Regions from separate parts of the Desulfoconvexum algidum genome, predicted to be linked through region 1. Evidence: riboswitches for the same ligand, from Rfam matches in the RefSeq annotation. Region 1 holds a riboswitch; each other region holds the start of a gene.
The links. A riboswitch is a leader RNA that binds a small molecule or an ion and turns the genes downstream of it on or off. The one in region 1 is predicted to bind cobalamin.
Positions count from the first base shown of each region.

Region 2: another riboswitch for cobalamin. It lies ahead of ACZ45G_RS08275 (sodium:solute symporter family protein); the one in region 1 lies ahead of thiC (phosphomethylpyrimidine synthase ThiC).
Region 3: another riboswitch for cobalamin. It lies ahead of ACZ45G_RS28450 (FecCD family ABC transporter permease); the one in region 1 lies ahead of thiC (phosphomethylpyrimidine synthase ThiC).
Region 4: another riboswitch for cobalamin. It lies ahead of ACZ45G_RS19045 (adenosylcobinamide amidohydrolase); the one in region 1 lies ahead of thiC (phosphomethylpyrimidine synthase ThiC).

Region 1 is NZ_AP042394.1:6,173,469-6,177,659, reverse strand. It holds gene cobT (nicotinate-nucleotide--dimethylbenzimidazole phosphoribosyltransferase) at 178-1,236, opposite strand; gene thiC (phosphomethylpyrimidine synthase ThiC) at 1,241-2,545, opposite strand; cobalamin riboswitch at 2,629-2,794, opposite strand; gene ACZ45G_RS27765 (adenylate/guanylate cyclase domain-containing protein) at 2,908-4,191, shown strand, end outside.
Region 2 is NZ_AP042394.1:1,803,458-1,807,648, forward strand. It holds gene ACZ45G_RS08270 (methyltransferase) at 1-282, opposite strand, end outside; gene ACZ45G_RS08275 (sodium:solute symporter family protein) at 324-1,892, opposite strand; cobalamin riboswitch at 2,000-2,141, opposite strand; gene ACZ45G_RS08280 (MltF family protein) at 2,251-3,717, opposite strand; gene ctlX (citrulline utilization hydrolase CtlX) at 4,105-4,191, shown strand, end outside.
Region 3 is NZ_AP042394.1:6,328,789-6,332,979, forward strand. It holds gene ACZ45G_RS28435 (homocitrate synthase) at 1-11, shown strand, start outside; gene ACZ45G_RS28440 (ABC transporter ATP-binding protein) at 1-606, shown strand, start outside; gene ACZ45G_RS28445 (ABC transporter permease) at 608-1,405, shown strand; cobalamin riboswitch at 1,481-1,669, shown strand; gene ACZ45G_RS28450 (FecCD family ABC transporter permease) at 1,822-2,913, shown strand; gene ACZ45G_RS28455 (ABC transporter ATP-binding protein) at 2,917-3,693, shown strand; gene ACZ45G_RS28460 (ABC transporter substrate-binding protein) at 3,770-4,191, shown strand, end outside.
Region 4 is NZ_AP042394.1:4,199,378-4,203,568, forward strand. It holds gene ACZ45G_RS19040 (ABC transporter substrate-binding protein) at 1-415, opposite strand, end outside; gene ACZ45G_RS19045 (adenosylcobinamide amidohydrolase) at 408-2,456, opposite strand; cobalamin riboswitch at 2,608-2,798, opposite strand; gene ACZ45G_RS19050 (M15 family metallopeptidase) at 2,887-3,759, opposite strand.

The DNA of each region.
Region 1 (4,191 bases):
TCTGTCGGTTACCAGGCTGTTTTCAAAGGAAAGGTCTGTGGCCGCCAATTGACTTTGTTTTATATCGGGCTTAAAGAAAAAGCAATCAGAGAATCCATCCGTATTAAAAACTAGTAAAAAGCCCCGGGGTTTTTTATCTTCCGGGGCTTTTTATGGGACATATAAAGACGGGGGGCTTTAGATGTTGGTCACCCCTACCTCTTCAAAGGTTTTGATATCTGCCAGTATCCGGGTGGAAAGGTCTAAAAGTTCCATGCAGACAGCGGCACCGGTACCTTCCCCCAGCCTGAATTGAAGGTCGATGAGGGGGGTTAACCCCATACGGTCGTGCATGTATTTATGGCCTATTTCCACGGATTTATGGCTGGCAAAAAGATATTGTCTGGCAACGGGTGCCAGCTCACAGGCAATGAGTGCCCCGGCCGTTGAAATCAGGCCGTCACAGATCACGGGTATCCCATGGGCTGCCGCCCCCAGCACCAATCCGGCAAGACCCCCGATTTCAAGGCCGCCCACCTTGGAGAGGATATCCAGGGGATCGGATGGGTCTGGTTTATGAAGATCCAGCCCCCGTTGAATAACAGCAATTTTGTTTTTAAGGGCGGCATCATCAATGCCGGTTCCCCTGCCCGTAAGTTTTTCAACGGGAATTCCTGAAAAGGCTGCAATAATGGCAGAAGACGGGGTGGTATTGCCGATGCCCATGTCGCCGGTGCCCAGGAGATCCACCGGCGCCTCTGCCATGAGTTCCCCTACGATTTCAATGCCCGCTTCAATGGAGCGGATGGCCTCATCCCGGGTCATGGCTGGTTCTTTTGTGAAATTGGCCGTGCCGTGGCGCACCTTTTTATGGAAAATGGGAAGCTCTGGATCAAAGTCATAGTTTACACCGATATCGGCGGCTTTAACAATGGCGCCGGCATGCTTGCCGATGACATTTACCGATGCGCCGCCGTTTACAAAATTTAGGACCATCTGGGGGGTGACTTCTGCCGGAAAGAGGCTGACGCCTTCCTTTGTGACGCCATGGTCCCCGGCACAGGTGACGATGCGTTTGTTGGTCAAGTGGACATCAATGGTGCCCTTGATGGCGGCCAGGCGGGCCGAGATATCTTCCATAATTCCTAAACAGCCCGGGGGTTTTGCCTGGTTGGCCAGCCGGTCTTTGGCCGCAGCCAAGGCGTCCTGGTTCAAGGAGTTGGGTATGGAGCGAATGGTATGTTCAAGTAATGACATGGCGTTACCTCTTGTCTGTTATATCGTTTTCAAATATTTCCATGCCTTTTTTCATGGCACAAAAATCCCCGCACATGGTGCAGGTTTCCTTTTGTTTGGGTGCCCGTTCTTCCCGGATCTGTCGTGCGACTTCGGGAAAGAGCAAATAGCGTTCAAGGTCATCCCACCGCATGTCCCGCCTGGCCATGGCTGCCTGACGTTCATTCTCCCGTCTGTCCGGATATTTGGAAATGTCTCCAATACGGGCGGCAAGTCTCGTGGCCCGGACTCCTTCCCTGACATCATTGACATCGGGCAGGGCCAGGTGCTCGGCCGGGGTGATATAGCAGACAAGGTCTGCGCCGAACCGGGCGGAACTGGCGGCACCGATGGCAGCCGTGATATGGTCATAGCCGGCTCCCGTGTCGCAGGGGATGGGGCCCAGCACATAATAGGGGGCATTGCCGGACATCCGTTTTTCCAGCATGATATTGCCCTCAATCTCGTCCAGGGGGACATGGCCCGGGCCCTCCACCATCATCTGGCACCCGGCGGCACGCCCGATTTCCGCCAGCTCGCAGTTGATGATCATCTCCGCCATCTGGGCCCGGTCATGGCTGTCATGGATGGCCCCAGCCCGGATGCCGTTGCCCAAAGAGAGGACGGCGTCATATTTTTTCATGAGGGTGCAAACCCGGTCAAACTGTTCGTACAAAGGGTTTTCTTGTTTGTTGATGTCCATCCAGGCCACCATATAGGTACCACCCTTGGAGGCAAGGCCGCCGTAGCGAAATCCTTGTTTTCTCAACCGCTCAATGGTGTAGAGGTTGATCCCGCAGTGGATGGCCATGAAGCTCAATCCATCCTCCAATTGTCGTTCAATGAGCTCAAACAAATATTCAGGGTCCAGCTTTGCCGGGTTTTTATATTTGCGGATGGTTTCTTTGAAGGCCTGGTACAATGGCACATTGCCCACGGGAAGACGGGTGTTGGCAAGCACGGTTCGTCGAACCAGGTCCAGGTCTCCGTCTGCAGACAATTCCATGAGGGTGTCTGCCCCTTCTTCTTCGGCGGCTTTGGCCTTTTGAACTTCCAGGTCAATATCGCAGATGTCCGATGAGGTGCCGATGGAGGCATTGACCTTGGTCCGGAGGCCGGTACCGATGCCCACAACCTTCTGATCTTTCCGATTGGGGTTGCAGGGGATGACGATCTGCCCCTTTGCCACATGGGCCTGTATGAAGCTTTCTGACAGGCCCTCTGATTTGGCAACTGTTTTCATTTCTTGGGTGATGATGCCCTGGCGGGCGTATTCTAGCTGTGTTGTCATAGTTTCCTCGCTATGCTCCTGCAAAACCACAAAAGGTTTTTGCAAGAAATATCTCTTACAAAACCCTTTACCATTGAGTTTTACCATATCACGAGTATCTGATTCGTCTTCTGACTTTCGGCATTAAATTTATTTTTTTGCCTTCCCGTGTGAACAGTGGCCATACAAAAAATAAATATTTCCGATTACAGCGGCGGGACCGTCACGGAGTTTCACCGTGTTCCGTGGACCAGACACTACCCATAAATTATGGAAACAATAAATACATGAGTCTGGCGTATTAAGTCAATATTTTCTTTACAAACTTAAGGTTCCTGATTAATAGTTATAGCGAAAATAATCAGAAGAATGTAAGAGAGACCATGGTAGCAGACAAATTGATTAAAAGCAGGTTCCAGTATTTACATATTTCCAATGATGTACTTTTTGGCAATATGATAGCGGTTTTTCTTGGTGACTGCCTGACCCGTATTATGTTTATACATAGGGCTGGAGACGCTTCCCAAGCCCTTTTGAGTCTGGCCCATTCTTTGAATATTTTTTATATTATCGTTTGTGTGGTGGTGATGTCCGTGATCACCATCTGGTATGAACGGCCCATCCGCTGCTGCCTGAAAGCGTTTTACCGGGGCTATGATCCAGATCCGATTCTGCTGGAAAATGCCCGTCGCCGGTTGCTCAATGAACCCTATATGATCGTGATTTTGGATATGGCTGCCTGGGGTTTGGGGTTCTTTCTTTTTTGGATCATTGGCTCTCCGGCCGGTGGGATTGCTATTGCCAGCGGTCTGATCACCATGACCCTGGCCTTTTTTTGGGTGGAGCATGTATCCCAGCATAATCTAGTGCCCTTGTTTTTCCCTGAAGGGGATTTGTCAAGGGTGCAGGGGGTTAGAATCATCAGTGTAAAGATCCGGTTTGCTGTCCTGATTTTTGCCGTGTCCGTGGTGCCCCTGGCGTTTATCCATCTGACCATCCATCAATTTAAACAGATGCAGATGATGGATGAAATGACCCTGATCATGCTGGTCAGCCGCATGGAAGAAACCATTGCCCGGGAGAGTTTTTTGTTCATGGGGGTGGCCATTTTCCTGTCCTGGTTGGTGGCCCATAATACGAGGCGGCCCATCGTGGAGATTATCCGGGTCATGGGTCACGTGAAACAGGGTGACTTTTCACAAAAAGCAAGGGTGTTCAGCAATGATGAGGTCGGATTTGCAGGAGAGACACTCAATGCCATGACCCAGGGCTTGAGGGAACGCGAATTGATCAAAGATACCTTTGGCAGATACGTGGATGCAAAGATCCGGGATGAAATTCTCCGGGGCCGGGTTCCCCTGGATGGAGAATTAAAAGAAGCGACCATTTTGTTTGCGGATTTAAGAAATTTTACTCCCCTGGTGGCGGTGACGCCCCCCAAGGAATTGATTTATGTGCTCAACGCCTATCTCAATGAAATGGCGGAAGCCATTAAGGAAAATAAGGGGCTGATTCTTCAGTTTATTGGGGATGAAGTGGAGGCGGTGTTTGGCGCACCTGTATATGAGCCCGGCCATGAGCTTTCAGCCGTTAAAACAGCCCTGGCCATGCGCCTTCGTCTTGCTGGACTTAATAAACGGTTTGCAGAGGAGGGAATTCCTCCAATT
Region 2 (4,191 bases), 2.5 Mb from region 1:
CAGGAACAGGGAGGAAGCTTTGGTATTGCACCAGTTTTCTGACCGGCAGGTGACAAGCCCTGTCTTTTCCATGGCCCGGAGGAGGCGCAACAGTTCCTCTTCTTGACTATTCGTCTCCCTGGCAAGGGTCTCCACCGAACAAAACTCCTGATCCATATACTGGAATAAGTTTAATTCAAGACCGGTAAACAACACCTGGGAATACCAATAGGCCGTGGACAGGTCTTCAAGAAACTGAAAACCTGTGTGGGCTGTTGTTACATCTTTAAATCCAAACGCCATGGGGGTGCGGCTCCATAAAATTAAATATCAGGCCTAGGGCTCTATGAGGGCTGGGCTGATATCGTTGGGGGTTGTTCCAGGCTGCCATGTGTAAGGTCACTGCCTTCTGGCGTATCCTTGAAAAAGGGTGCCAAAAGGGTTTCGTCAGATGGTTTGGTGGCAAGGGAAACCCCTATAAAAACAACGCCTGAGGCCAGCATGGAAAATATCACGCCATGTCCCATGAAGACAGGATGGAGACCTTCCAAAAACGGGGGGGACATGGGAGCAGTTTTTGCCAGATCAATGATGACAAGGCTCACCTGAAGGACAAACCCCGTGCACAGTGAGGCGATAGCTCCCGGTCCTGTTGCCCGTTTCCAGTAAAGTCCGCCCATGAGGACGAAAAAATAGGAGGCAGAGGCAATAAAGGTGGCAATATGGATGGCATCAATGATGCTGTGGATGAAAAATGATCCTGTGGTGGCCAGAAAGATGATGACAAGAACACTGATCCGGTTTACCAGGCGCATCTGTCGCATGGTGGCCCCGGGGTATAGGTGACGCTGGAAAATATCCCGGGCAATACACGAGGCCCCGGAGGTGGCAAAGGTATCGGTGCAGGACATGGCTGCCGTTGCAAGGGCCACGGCACAAAGGGCCAGGGCCAGGTTGGAAAATTTGCTGCCCATGATAAAGCTCAGCAAAGCGGGCTCTGCCTTGGCCATTCCCATGGGAAATCCCATTTTGGCAATTTCCGGATACAGGGCATTAAGCCCTAAGGCAATGAGGGCGCACCCCCCAAAGACAATTGCCACCAGAAAGGCTCCCAGAAACATGCCGTTCCGGGCACTTCGTTCATCTTTAGCTGCCCATACCCGCTGCCAGGGGTCCTGTTCCGTGATCCAGCCGGGAACAATGGCAAGGACAAAGATGAGCACCATGGGCATCCCTATGGAAATAGGGTTCCACCATCCGTCGGGCACGGTGGCGATCAGCTGGCCCGGTGACAGGTTTGTGGCGCTGCCGGCACTTCCCATGACCAGAAAGGCCATGACCAGGATAAAGGCGGACAGACAGATAAACTGGACCATATCCGTGGCAATAACAGCTGACAATCCTCCCAGGGTGACATAGATGGAAACCGCCAGACCCACAATCAATGCGGAATAGAGAGGATCAATTCCATAAAAGATTTCAAGTACCATGGCAAATCCTTTAATGTCGGCCACGGCAAAGAGGATCATGACCACGGTGATGATAATGGCCACGGGCAGTCTTAAAAAAGGCCCATACCGCATTTCAAGCAGTTCCGGCTGGGTAATGGCGGGCAGATTTTTGATCTTTTTCACAAAAAAAGCAATGATGAAAAGGGCCAGGATATTGGGGGCAACAAATCCCCAGATGGACCCCATGCCCAAGAGAATGAAAAACCCTATTACCGCCAGAAGGGCACCTGCTGTCAGCCAGGATGCGGCAGCGGAAAACCCGATGGACAGGAATCCGGCTGATTTGCCGGCCAGCCAGAAGTCTGTGGGGGATGTCTGCTGTTTGTTGAAATAGAGTCCGATCAGGATCAAACCGAAAATATAGATAAAAAGTACCAGAAGAAAAAGCGGGTATGCGCCCATAAAAAAACTCCCCGTCGGCAAAAAAAATCCCCAGCCGACACTAAGCTAAAAGTGTTCAGCCCGGGGATTTACCGTCTCTCCGGAAAGTTGTTTCATCTCTTTTCCATGGATATTCTGGCTGGTGGATCATCCTAATCACCGTGTCTTCCCATGCTGTCTCGTATTTGGTGTATCCAGCACAGTGACAGTGTACGGCTTTCGTTCCCACTTACAGCGGCGGGTCCGCCCCGGAATTTAACCGGGTTTCCCAAAGAAAAGTTTCTCTTAATTGTATTTGTCATTGAATCTTGTTCTCGGATCCAACGTGGGAGAGTCTATACCACAGTATTTATAAGGTTTCAATAAAGACTTTATATCTTTATTGCCCTGTTGTTTTTGATTCTTTTGTTGCATTGGCCTGGGGCATAATGGCGGCGTAGGCAATATAGTATTTAAATATATTACTCACATAGGTAACGGTTTCCCTGCCAATTCTTTTGGCGGCAACAACCTCGACATTTCTAAACCAGATGTTGGGATCCAAGTTCATTGATTTGGCCTCTCTTTGCAATTTTGAAACCCTGGCAGGGCCGGCATTATAGGCTGCAAATGTCAACAGTACCCGGTCCAGTTTGCCAATATCCGGGTCATTAAAGTATCGGTTCATAATAAACCGAAGATACTTGGTCCCTGCATGGATATTGGGTTCTATTTTTTCAATATCAGGGATGTTAATATTTTTATCCATTGCCGTTGTCGGCAGAATCTGCATCACACCGATGGCACCGGTGTTACTGCGCTTGCTTTGGTCAATACCGGACTCCTGAAAGGCAAGAGCCGCAAGCATCAGCCAGTCAAATTTATACATGCCGGCATATTTTTGAAAAAAAGAAATGGTATTTTCAAATCGTTTCCGGGCCTTGTCTTCAAGATTACTTTTTACATAGGTAGTATCCTTGAGATATCGTTGGAAAACCATATTTCCCATTAAGGTGCCTTTTTTGTTTTTTTTAACAAAGGCATTGATTTTTATTTTAAGCTCGGGGGTCTTTTTTTGAACGGCCCAGGCAATTTTAGAGTTTTCCCTGAATCTGATGTCCGGGTGGAGGGTGATATTCTTAAAGATTTTTGCCCAGAATTTCCCTTTGTGACTGTCAATGATCATCATGGGAATCAGACCTGCATTCAGCATTTCCAGAAGATCTTCATCCTCAAGGTTTTCATCGGCAAGAACAATCTTTATTCCGGCTTTGCCGGCAGCCGTCAATCTTTTGTTTGCCTTTTCAAGGCTTTCATAATAACTGCTTGATTTTCGCACATGAACTTTTTTGCCGCTCAAATCTGAAATTTCTTTAATTTCACCGGCTTTGGGTCCGGTTACTAAAATTTCATTAACTTCAGTTGAAAAAGGATCACAAAAATCAACCTGTTTCATCCGCTTGTCCGTGGCGGTTAAATTGCCCGCTGCAATGTCACCCAGTCCGTTTGCCAGATTTGAAATCAATTTTTCCCTGGGGGTGGGAATAAAGAGAACATGGAGTTTGAGATGGCGGGTTTTCAGTTCCGTATTGATGCTTTTTTCAAACTGCCGGACCATTTCGTAGGTTGCGCCGCGCTGGGTTCCCTTATCAAGGAAATAAAAGGTTTTGCTATAGGGTATCAAAACCCGAATTGATCGTTTTTGAACCATTTGATCAAAATCACCAGTCCATGGTTTGTTCAATGAGGCGATCACCTTCTTAAGATCTTTAGCCCCAAATGCAGGACAGGCGAACAAGAGACCTGCCGTCAAAATCAGCAACAATAAAAGTTCAATTTTACGAAGGGTCATTTTTCCATTTTTCAAAGGAGACCTCCTTGCTGTTTTTTGTAATGATATGGTATCAGAAGTTTAGAATTCGCTATAATAAAATAGATGGTTTTTTCCTGCAAGTATTATAAAATAAAAGTTCAGTGCAACAGATGGCTTTAATCTGGTTCTCATCTATACCCTCGGAGGTCACCCCCCAGGCCTGGTATCTTTTTAATCTTTGTATTTCTCATTATCTGGATGGGCATCGGTGGTATATGGTGGAAGGTGATCGGGCTTTATTAGGAGCGTGTGTTAGCAGGAAATGATTCTGTTTTCCGGCAGCTGTAACGTCTTGACGAGAAAGACTAAAAGATGGTAACAGGTCAGTTCAGGTACAAGATTTTTATGGCTTTGGTGGTGTAAAAAAAAGTGAGGCGGGTTATGTTAGATGTTTCCAGAACAACAAACACGATTTTGATGGTCAGACCCTATGATTTTGGATTTAATGAGGAGACCGGTCTGGACAAT
Region 3 (4,191 bases), 160 kb from region 1:
ATCTCATTTGAATCTGTCAGCCACACTATTGGTAACACCCGAATTTTTTCAGACCGAAGCCTTTGCGTAGGAAAAAAGGAAAAAGTGTTGATCCTGGGCAAATCCGGTTTAGGAAAGACAAGCCTGTTCCGGCTGATCCTTGGGTTTGAACAGCCCGGATCAGGAAAAATTGTGGTGAACGGGCTGAATCTTGACAAAAATCATGTTCACCAAATACGGCAGCAACTATTTTATTTGAGCCAGGATATTGACCTGAGAAACGAAACCATCCTCGGACTTTTGACAGATATCTGGCAATTCAACTTTGCCAAAGAGCTTTGTCACGAAGAGATAAACCGGCAGCTAAACTTTCTTGAGCTGTCCCCCGGTATCCTCCAGAAGAAAACAGGTGAACTGTCAGGAGGAGAACGCCAACGGATAGGCCTTTTGATCGGTTTTCTGCTGGACCGGCCCATCTGGCTTTTGGATGAACCCACATCTGCTCTGGATGATGTCATGAAAGAAAAAATAGCCGCCCATATTCTCTCCCTGGAGAAAACAATGATTATCGTTTCCCATGACCATTGCTGGCAGGACAGCTCGGTTCGAATCGAAAGGTGGTCCTAATATGGGCGCCCAGGATTTAAACATATTCTCCCTTGGAACTTTATTGATCTTTCTTGTTCCCATCCTTTATATCAGCCGATATTTGAAACTTGGGATTAATCGAGAGATCATCATTGGCATGGTTAGAATGTGCCTGCAGCTGAGTTTTGTGGGACTATATCTTGAGTTTTTATTCAAATTTGATTCTCCCTGGCTCAACACAGCCTATCTGCTGCTCATGATTTCCATTGCCTGTCACTCCATATTGAAATCCAGCAATCTTAAACTCCGCATATTTTTCAAACCCTTGTTTTTTGCCCTGCTCATCCCCTTTGGCATCATGCTGCTCTTCTTCAATGGGGTGGTTGCAAATATTGACAACCTGTTTGAAGCAAAATACCTGGTGCCCGTGGGCGGTATGCTACTGGGAAACTGCCTGAGAAGTATCATCATCGGGCTTACCCATTTCTATTCAGGGTTGAAAAAAAATGAGCGAGAATACCTCTATTCCCTCTGTCTTTTCAACAACCGGACCCAGGCATTAAAACCCTGGTTCAAAGAAAGTCTTGTGGCTGCCATTAATCCTACTCTGGCATCCATGGCCACCATTGGACTTGTTTCCCTGCCCGGCATGATGACCGGCCAGATTTTAGGCGGATCCATCCCCATTGTTGCCATCAAATATCAAATTGCTATCATGGGCTGTATTTTCTATACTGAATACTTCAGTGTGATTTTATCCATTCTTCTTTCATTGAAAACCGGGTTCAACACATTTGATGTGCTTAAAGCCGATATTTTTCAAAACGATCGAAACTAAGACCTCAATTATATTGCCTTTTCAACAATTTGAATCCCGGCCTTTTTTCTTGACACCCTTTGGGGAAAGGGTTATATCTGATAGGATATTTCAGGTGCTGCCATTTGCAGTCAAAAGGGAATCCTGTGAAATTCAGGAACGGACCCGCCGCTGTGACCGGGGATGAAAATCACTGCAGCCACTGCTGAGTCATTTTTCAGCGGGAAGGAGTGACGAGTAAGCCGATCCGGAAGTCAGAAAACCTGCCTGAATGCTGGGTCGTTTTACCCTCGAGGACTTGGGCAGATCAGCACAATGTGGATAAATTCGGTTCCCATATCAGGATAAATTCTGATATGGGTTTTTTTATTGGAAGACCATAGAAAAAGGGCAGACAACCATTTTGTTTCACATGGAACAAATGGAAACAGGAATAGATGGAGCCAAAAGAAAAAGAGGGACCCAACAAACCCAAATCAAGCTTGAAACAAAGGATATCAGGCCATTATTATTTATGGATGATAGCACTGTTTTCCCTTCTTGTGTTTGGAATGATAATGATTTCCCTTTCCATGGGGTATATCTGTATTCCCATGGGAGAAATTTCTGGTATCCTTGTGAACAGGCTTTTTGGGAACATGGATATGGCAACGCCCACAGCCGAGACCTTTACCGCGGTTATATTTGATATCCGGCTTCCCCGGATTCTCACCTGCGCCGCTGTGGGAGCAGCTCTTTCCATCTCCGGGGTCCTGTTCCAGGGAATTTTACTAAACCCCCTGGCAGACCCCTACACCCTCGGGGTATCAGCCGGAGCCGCCTTTGGGGCATGTATTGCCATATTGCTCAATCTGGGTGCCACCTTTGTGTCCGTTCCTGCATTTGCCTTTGCAGGCGCCTGCACCACCCTGTTTTTTGTCATTTTTTTGTCCTATTCATCCTCATCCAAGGGATCTGTGAGCGGTCTTTCCTCCAACAATCTTATTTTGTCAGGTATTATTGTAGCGGCAATCCTTTCCGCTGGCATCAGTTTTTTGAAATTCATTGCCAATGAACAGGTGTCTGTTATTATTTTCTGGCTCATGGGCAGTTTTGCCTCCAAGACCTGGAGTAATTTTATGGTCATCTTTGTCTTCCTTGTTATAGGATTCATCATTGCCATTTATTTTGCCAGGGATCTGAATCTTATCTCCCTGGGGGAAAAGGCCGCATCCAGCCTTGGGGTGGATATTAAACGAATAACCCTCCTTTTGTTGGTAACCGGATCCATGCTGGCGGCTGTCTGTGTATCCGTATCCGGCATCATCGGCTTTGTAGGCCTTCTGGTTCCCCACATGGTCCGATTTATTACAGGACCTGACAACAGAAAACTGCTGCCCCTCTCCATGCTGGTGGGCGCCTTTTTATTGCTGTTTGCCGACACCATTACCCGGGCAGTACTGCCCCATGAAATTCCCATAGGTGTTCTTACCGCCCTAATTGGCGGTCCGGTCTTCTGCTGGATATTTAAAAAAAGCCGGTTGGCCTAACCCATGGAGATACGACTTCAAAATTTATGCTTTTCCCATGGGAGCACGCCCATTATAAAAAAAGTATCCTCTCGATTCTCCCCGGGCAAATTTTATGGGATACTCGGCCCCAATGGAAGCGGGAAAACAACGCTTCTGGATTTGATTTCAGGTTTTTTTCTCCCTGACAGGGGACAAGTCCTCCTGAACAATACAAATCTGGCGGCATTGTCCAAAAAACAGATTGCCAAAATTCTCTCTTTGGTGTCCCAAAATTATTATATTAATTTTCCTTTTTCCGTGGAGGAAGTTGTCATGATGGGACGGCACCCCTATATTAATAGATTTTCCCACCCCTCCAAAATTGACAGGGACCGGGTCGCCTTGATCATGGAGGAAACCGGGATATCCCATCTAAAACACCGAAGAGTGACCCAATTATCAGGCGGTGAAAAGCAGCGGTGTATTTTTGCAAGGGCCTTGTGCCAGGAAACACCCGTGCTGCTCTTGGACGAAGCTTTTTCCAATATGGATATTAACCACACCCTTCATTTTCTTGGCCTTATTAAAGAGATGATACAAAAAACAAAGGGGACGATTATCTGTGTTCTCCACGATTTAAATCTGGCAGCGGCCTGGGCAGATGAAATTTTATTCCTGAAAGAAGGTGAGATCCTGGCCAAGGGAAAAACCAGGGAAGTTATGAGCCAGGAGAATATTGAGCTTGTATTTAATGTAGAATCAAAGGTTGAATTCAATGAATATGTCCAGGCAAAACAAGTCTATTTTAAATCAAAATAGGGTACCCCCTTATAAGTTGCTGGCACTGGCTTGTTGCTGGTGGGTCTGGGCTTTCTCACCATGCCTGGCCGCAGACATGGTTGTTGACAACCGCGGCAGACAAATTGAGGTGAAAACTCCCTTTAAACGGATCATTTCCCTTTATGGCGCCCATACGGAAAACCTTTTTTACCTGGGTTGTGGAGACGAGATTATTGGCGTTTCTGTGAATGACAGCTTTCCTGCCCGGGCCCGGGAAAAACAAAAATTTTCCTTTCACGACGGACCGGAAAAATTCATCGCAAACAAGCCAGACCTGGTATTGATCCGTCCCATGATCGACAATGGATACCCCCAATTTGTTCAACAGCTTGAGCGATACGGCATTACAGTGGTTTCCCTTCAACCGGCCACCACACAACAGATGTATGACTATTGGTTAACCCTTGGCCGTTTAAGTGGACGTCAGGCCCAGGCCAAAAAGATGATCGCAGAATTTAAGGAAAAAATCGCTCAAAT
Region 4 (4,191 bases), 2.0 Mb from region 1:
CCTGTCCCAGGGTTTTTCCAATCATGAGGGTTATTTCGCACATCTGCTCAAAGGTTTTCGGATTGCCGACCCGAAGGATGTGGATGGATTGCCCTTTTAAAATTTTGAGCTGTTTTTCCCGGGACAGGGCACTGGCAATAACCAGATCCGGCTGCAGCCGGATAATTTTTTCAACATTCATCTGGGTGACCGACCCGATTTTTTCTTTGAATTGTGCCTCTTTCGGGGTGTTGCAATAGGTAGTGTCGGCAATCAGCTTCCCTTCGGCCCCCACAAGATAGATGGTCTCGGTGATAATGGGGGAAAGAGAAATCACCCGCTGGAAAGCCGGTGTTGCCAAGCCTATCCGGGCACCCACCAAAACCCCTGCAATAACCAAGAGCAGTATCACCCCGTTTATGGGGCGACTATTCATGGATCACCTGTTCCAGAGCGCCGGTAAATATGGCGTTCAGCGCTGTTTTAAGGACCGGCGGTATTTGCGGGTCTAAAATTAAATCCTGGATGTTATCAACCTTGTGTCCGGCAATCTGTGAGGCAATGGTTTTGCACCATTCTTCATAAAGGGTTAAATCCCTTATCAGACCGCGTTCGTAGGCATCACTCAGGGCAAGGGTTGCTTCTAAAAATGCGGCATATTTTTTTTCAAGCACCAGGTATTCCACAATTTTGGCAAACTCATTTTTTTCGATACCCTTCTTATGAATGCAGTCACAGTTCATCCCTGTTGCAAGGCTGTACAAGGAGATTTTTCTTTCCTTGAGGCGCTGGAAAATATGACGGTTGGAAGTGATTTTATTTTGTTTTAAAACCGCTCCTTTCACGCCGTCATAGACGGCCTTTCCAATGAGTTCCCCCATTTTTGAATGGCCCCCGGCATTTTTGATGGCCTTTCCTTCCCCCTGCACCACCAGAATGTTATCGGTCCCCGTCCCCGTGGCCTGATTTAACAGTGGCGTATAGGCACTTCTGATGTCCATGTCCTCAAGGGCTGCGGTCTTTGCCTCTGTTGCCGCAATGATCGCACGGGTCATGGCCCGTCTGGATAATTTCATGTTGGTCAGAATAATGATATTAATGGTGCCGGGCTCGTAAAACGCTCCCGTATCCTTTGATATGCGAATTGCATTGGACAGGACACCGGCTGTGACAAGGGATGTCACCTTCATTTCTTTAAACGTTTTTTGGATCACGCTCAGATTGTCCATATCCGCCCCTGTGATCAAAAAGGAAGTGGTGTCCTTTGCTTTACCATTGGCCCTTAAAATTTTGGTCCGGATGTCATCGATCCCAAGCGTGTGCCCTGGCCCCCAGGTGGGGGGGGGTGAATAATGATTGCCCACCGTAAAAATATTGTCCCGCTGGCCTTCAAGGGTGGAGACAATAGTCTGGGGCCGTTTAAAATCAACCATCAGGGTTTTGTTGGCAAAATCATAGATGTCAGCGGTATTGATAACAGCCGACTTTACATAGTCCAGATCAATATGGATGGGGCGTGACCGGGTGATTTTTATCGGCAGAATATCATTGGCCGGATTTGCAAATTCATCCATATAAATCATGGAGGAAAGCCAGGAGACAAAATACCCTGAATGGGTGGATGCCCTGCAGGTGAGCTCACAGGGAAAATAATAGATCTGATTATTTTTTACGGCATCCACCTCTTTCCATCCCGGCCGCGAAAAAAAATTTTGACTAGCTTCTCTGTCATTGCCGCAGCCATATATCACTTGGGGATTAAAGGCCTGCCATTCTTCCAAGGTCACCTCAACCACACTGCCCTTTTTCCCAAAATCCGGCGGAAGACCGCCAGCCAGGCGTATCAGTTCGTTTTGAAAAGAGGTGTTACCCGGGGTCATGATTTTGTCACGGCCCATGAGGCGGATCACCCGTTTGCGAATACCTGGAACAGCCCTGACCAGTTTTTTTTCAATGTGACCCATTGCCAAGAGGTTATTTTCGACCACCTGCCGTGCACGGGTTTCCCGATGGAATAATTTGCCCAGGGCCAGGATATTTTCATGGGACTGCTCAATGCTTTGGGTTTCATAGACAAAGATCTGCCCCCCTGCCGTCTTCAATTCATCCAATCCATCATATAGGGTCTGCTGTTGAAACGGTGCCAAAATAATCAAATCCGGCTGGAGCACTTTTATTCGTTCAATGGAAGGCATGAAAAATCCACCCACAACTGCTTTGTCGGCTGCTCCTTCAAGGGTGGCATCGTGATAGGTCAAACCGACAACCGCCTCTCCTGCACCAATTTCAAACAAAATTTCAGCGGCACTGGGCACCAGACAGACCACCCGTAAAGGCGGGTTTTTAAACACCAGATCATTGCCTTTGGAATCTGTAACACCAATGGCGGCAAAACAGGTAAAACTAGTGAACAGACAGACAAGTCCCATCCAGGCAGCCAGAAAATTTTTCAGACCCCTATTCTTTTTTGTTTTCACATTCAGTTTCCAGTTTATTAACAACCCGCTGTGGAACCGGCCTGAAATGCCCGGGCCTTGGACAAAAAAAAACTCCAGACCGATTTTAAAAATCAATCTGGAGTATCCCTTTGCTTAGTCCAAGATCCATGAACACCCCTTCGTCCTCGAAGGATGTGCAACATTCCAGGTAGGTCTTCTGACTCTTGGATCTTCCGAATTACTTTTGCCTTCCCATCAACTTCAACGTTGGCAGTGGCGTGAGTAAAGCATTCGTCCCCAATCACAGCGGCGGGCCCGTCCCTGATTTAAACAGGAGTTCCCTATTAAGCATTTTAATGCACCTGAACTGATACGCTTTTATTTTGAATATCCACTAAAGTCAACAAGAAAAAAAGCCAAACCCCACCCAACCGATCATCTGTTTTTAATTTATAATTTCAGGCAGCGATCATACCACTTCAATGTGCCAGGGTTCAAACCGAACCCCCAGGTCATTGCCCCGATCATATCTAAAGGTGATATATCCTAGATCCGCCAGCCGCTTATACACCTGGGTCTGGGTAAATTGTTCTGTGAAATTGGCCACCCCAAACCCTTTTTTCCCCACATCAAAATCCCCAACCCCATGGTAGGAATACCCCGGAGGAGCAAGGGAGCGCGATGCCATGGAAAGGTTACCGCGACTTTTTGCTGTCTTGTTCAAAAACAGCAAAAACTGCTTCATGACACTGCGAATTCCAGAGGTCAACACCACATCCGGCCCGATTTTTTTTTGAATGGCTTGGTAGACGGCAATGGGTTTTCCCCGGTAAAGGTAATGACCGGTTGATGGAATTTTTTTAACCTCTTTTTTCTTTATTTTTCCCGTGATGGTTTCAATGGTTTTTTCTCCCATAAACCCATATTTTGTAACCTGGTCATAAAAAATTTTTTCAAGAAAAAAAAGTTCTGCCTTTGAAAACCTTCCGATTCGTGAGTAACTCCTGGCATAGACAACCGCATCGTCAAAATTTAGAAGGGAAAAGTTACCATACCCAATCACTTTTTGTATCCGGGTCAGCCGGGCAAGACTCGTGTTAAGCAGGGCGACATCATTTGGCGACAGCAAGATATCATCTTTAAATGCATGATCAAAGAACCGACTTTTGATAAGCCGATCCTTGACCCCATGGTCAGGAGCAAGGCTATTTTTCACACCCCTATCCGCCCCAGCCCTCTGGGATGAATCACGTTTTTCAAAACCAGGAGCAAACCCAAGGACATCCGGTACCGGTAACACCATGGAAACAGCGGCTAATTTTAAAAATTTTCTTCTGTTCATATGACTAAATCATCTTTTTTTATTATAATGCAACGGCTTAGGTTCTGCCTATTTTAGCTCAAATATTGTACCCCAACATGCTGGTCTATAAAAGTTTTTTTTTATTTTTATCCAAAGCAAATCTTTTTGCCGGGGGTGTGGAATGAAAATAAGGCTGTGATTTTCAAGATTGAGGTAGCAGATTTGAAACCCCTGCCTTTTTATAGAGTGCAAGCCTGCGACTTTTTTTTGGGCATCGAAAGCGCCCCAAAACATAACCATCTAATATTATGCCGTTTTTAACCACTTCCATCAAATCCCTCTCCCCAAGACTTTTTGGCATACATTATGCTTTTGGTTAACTGGATATTCTGAATATTCTGAAAATTTTGAAGATTCTTGATATTTTGAATTGGAAAAGCTACCATGAATTGAGATTAACAGAGGAGATGT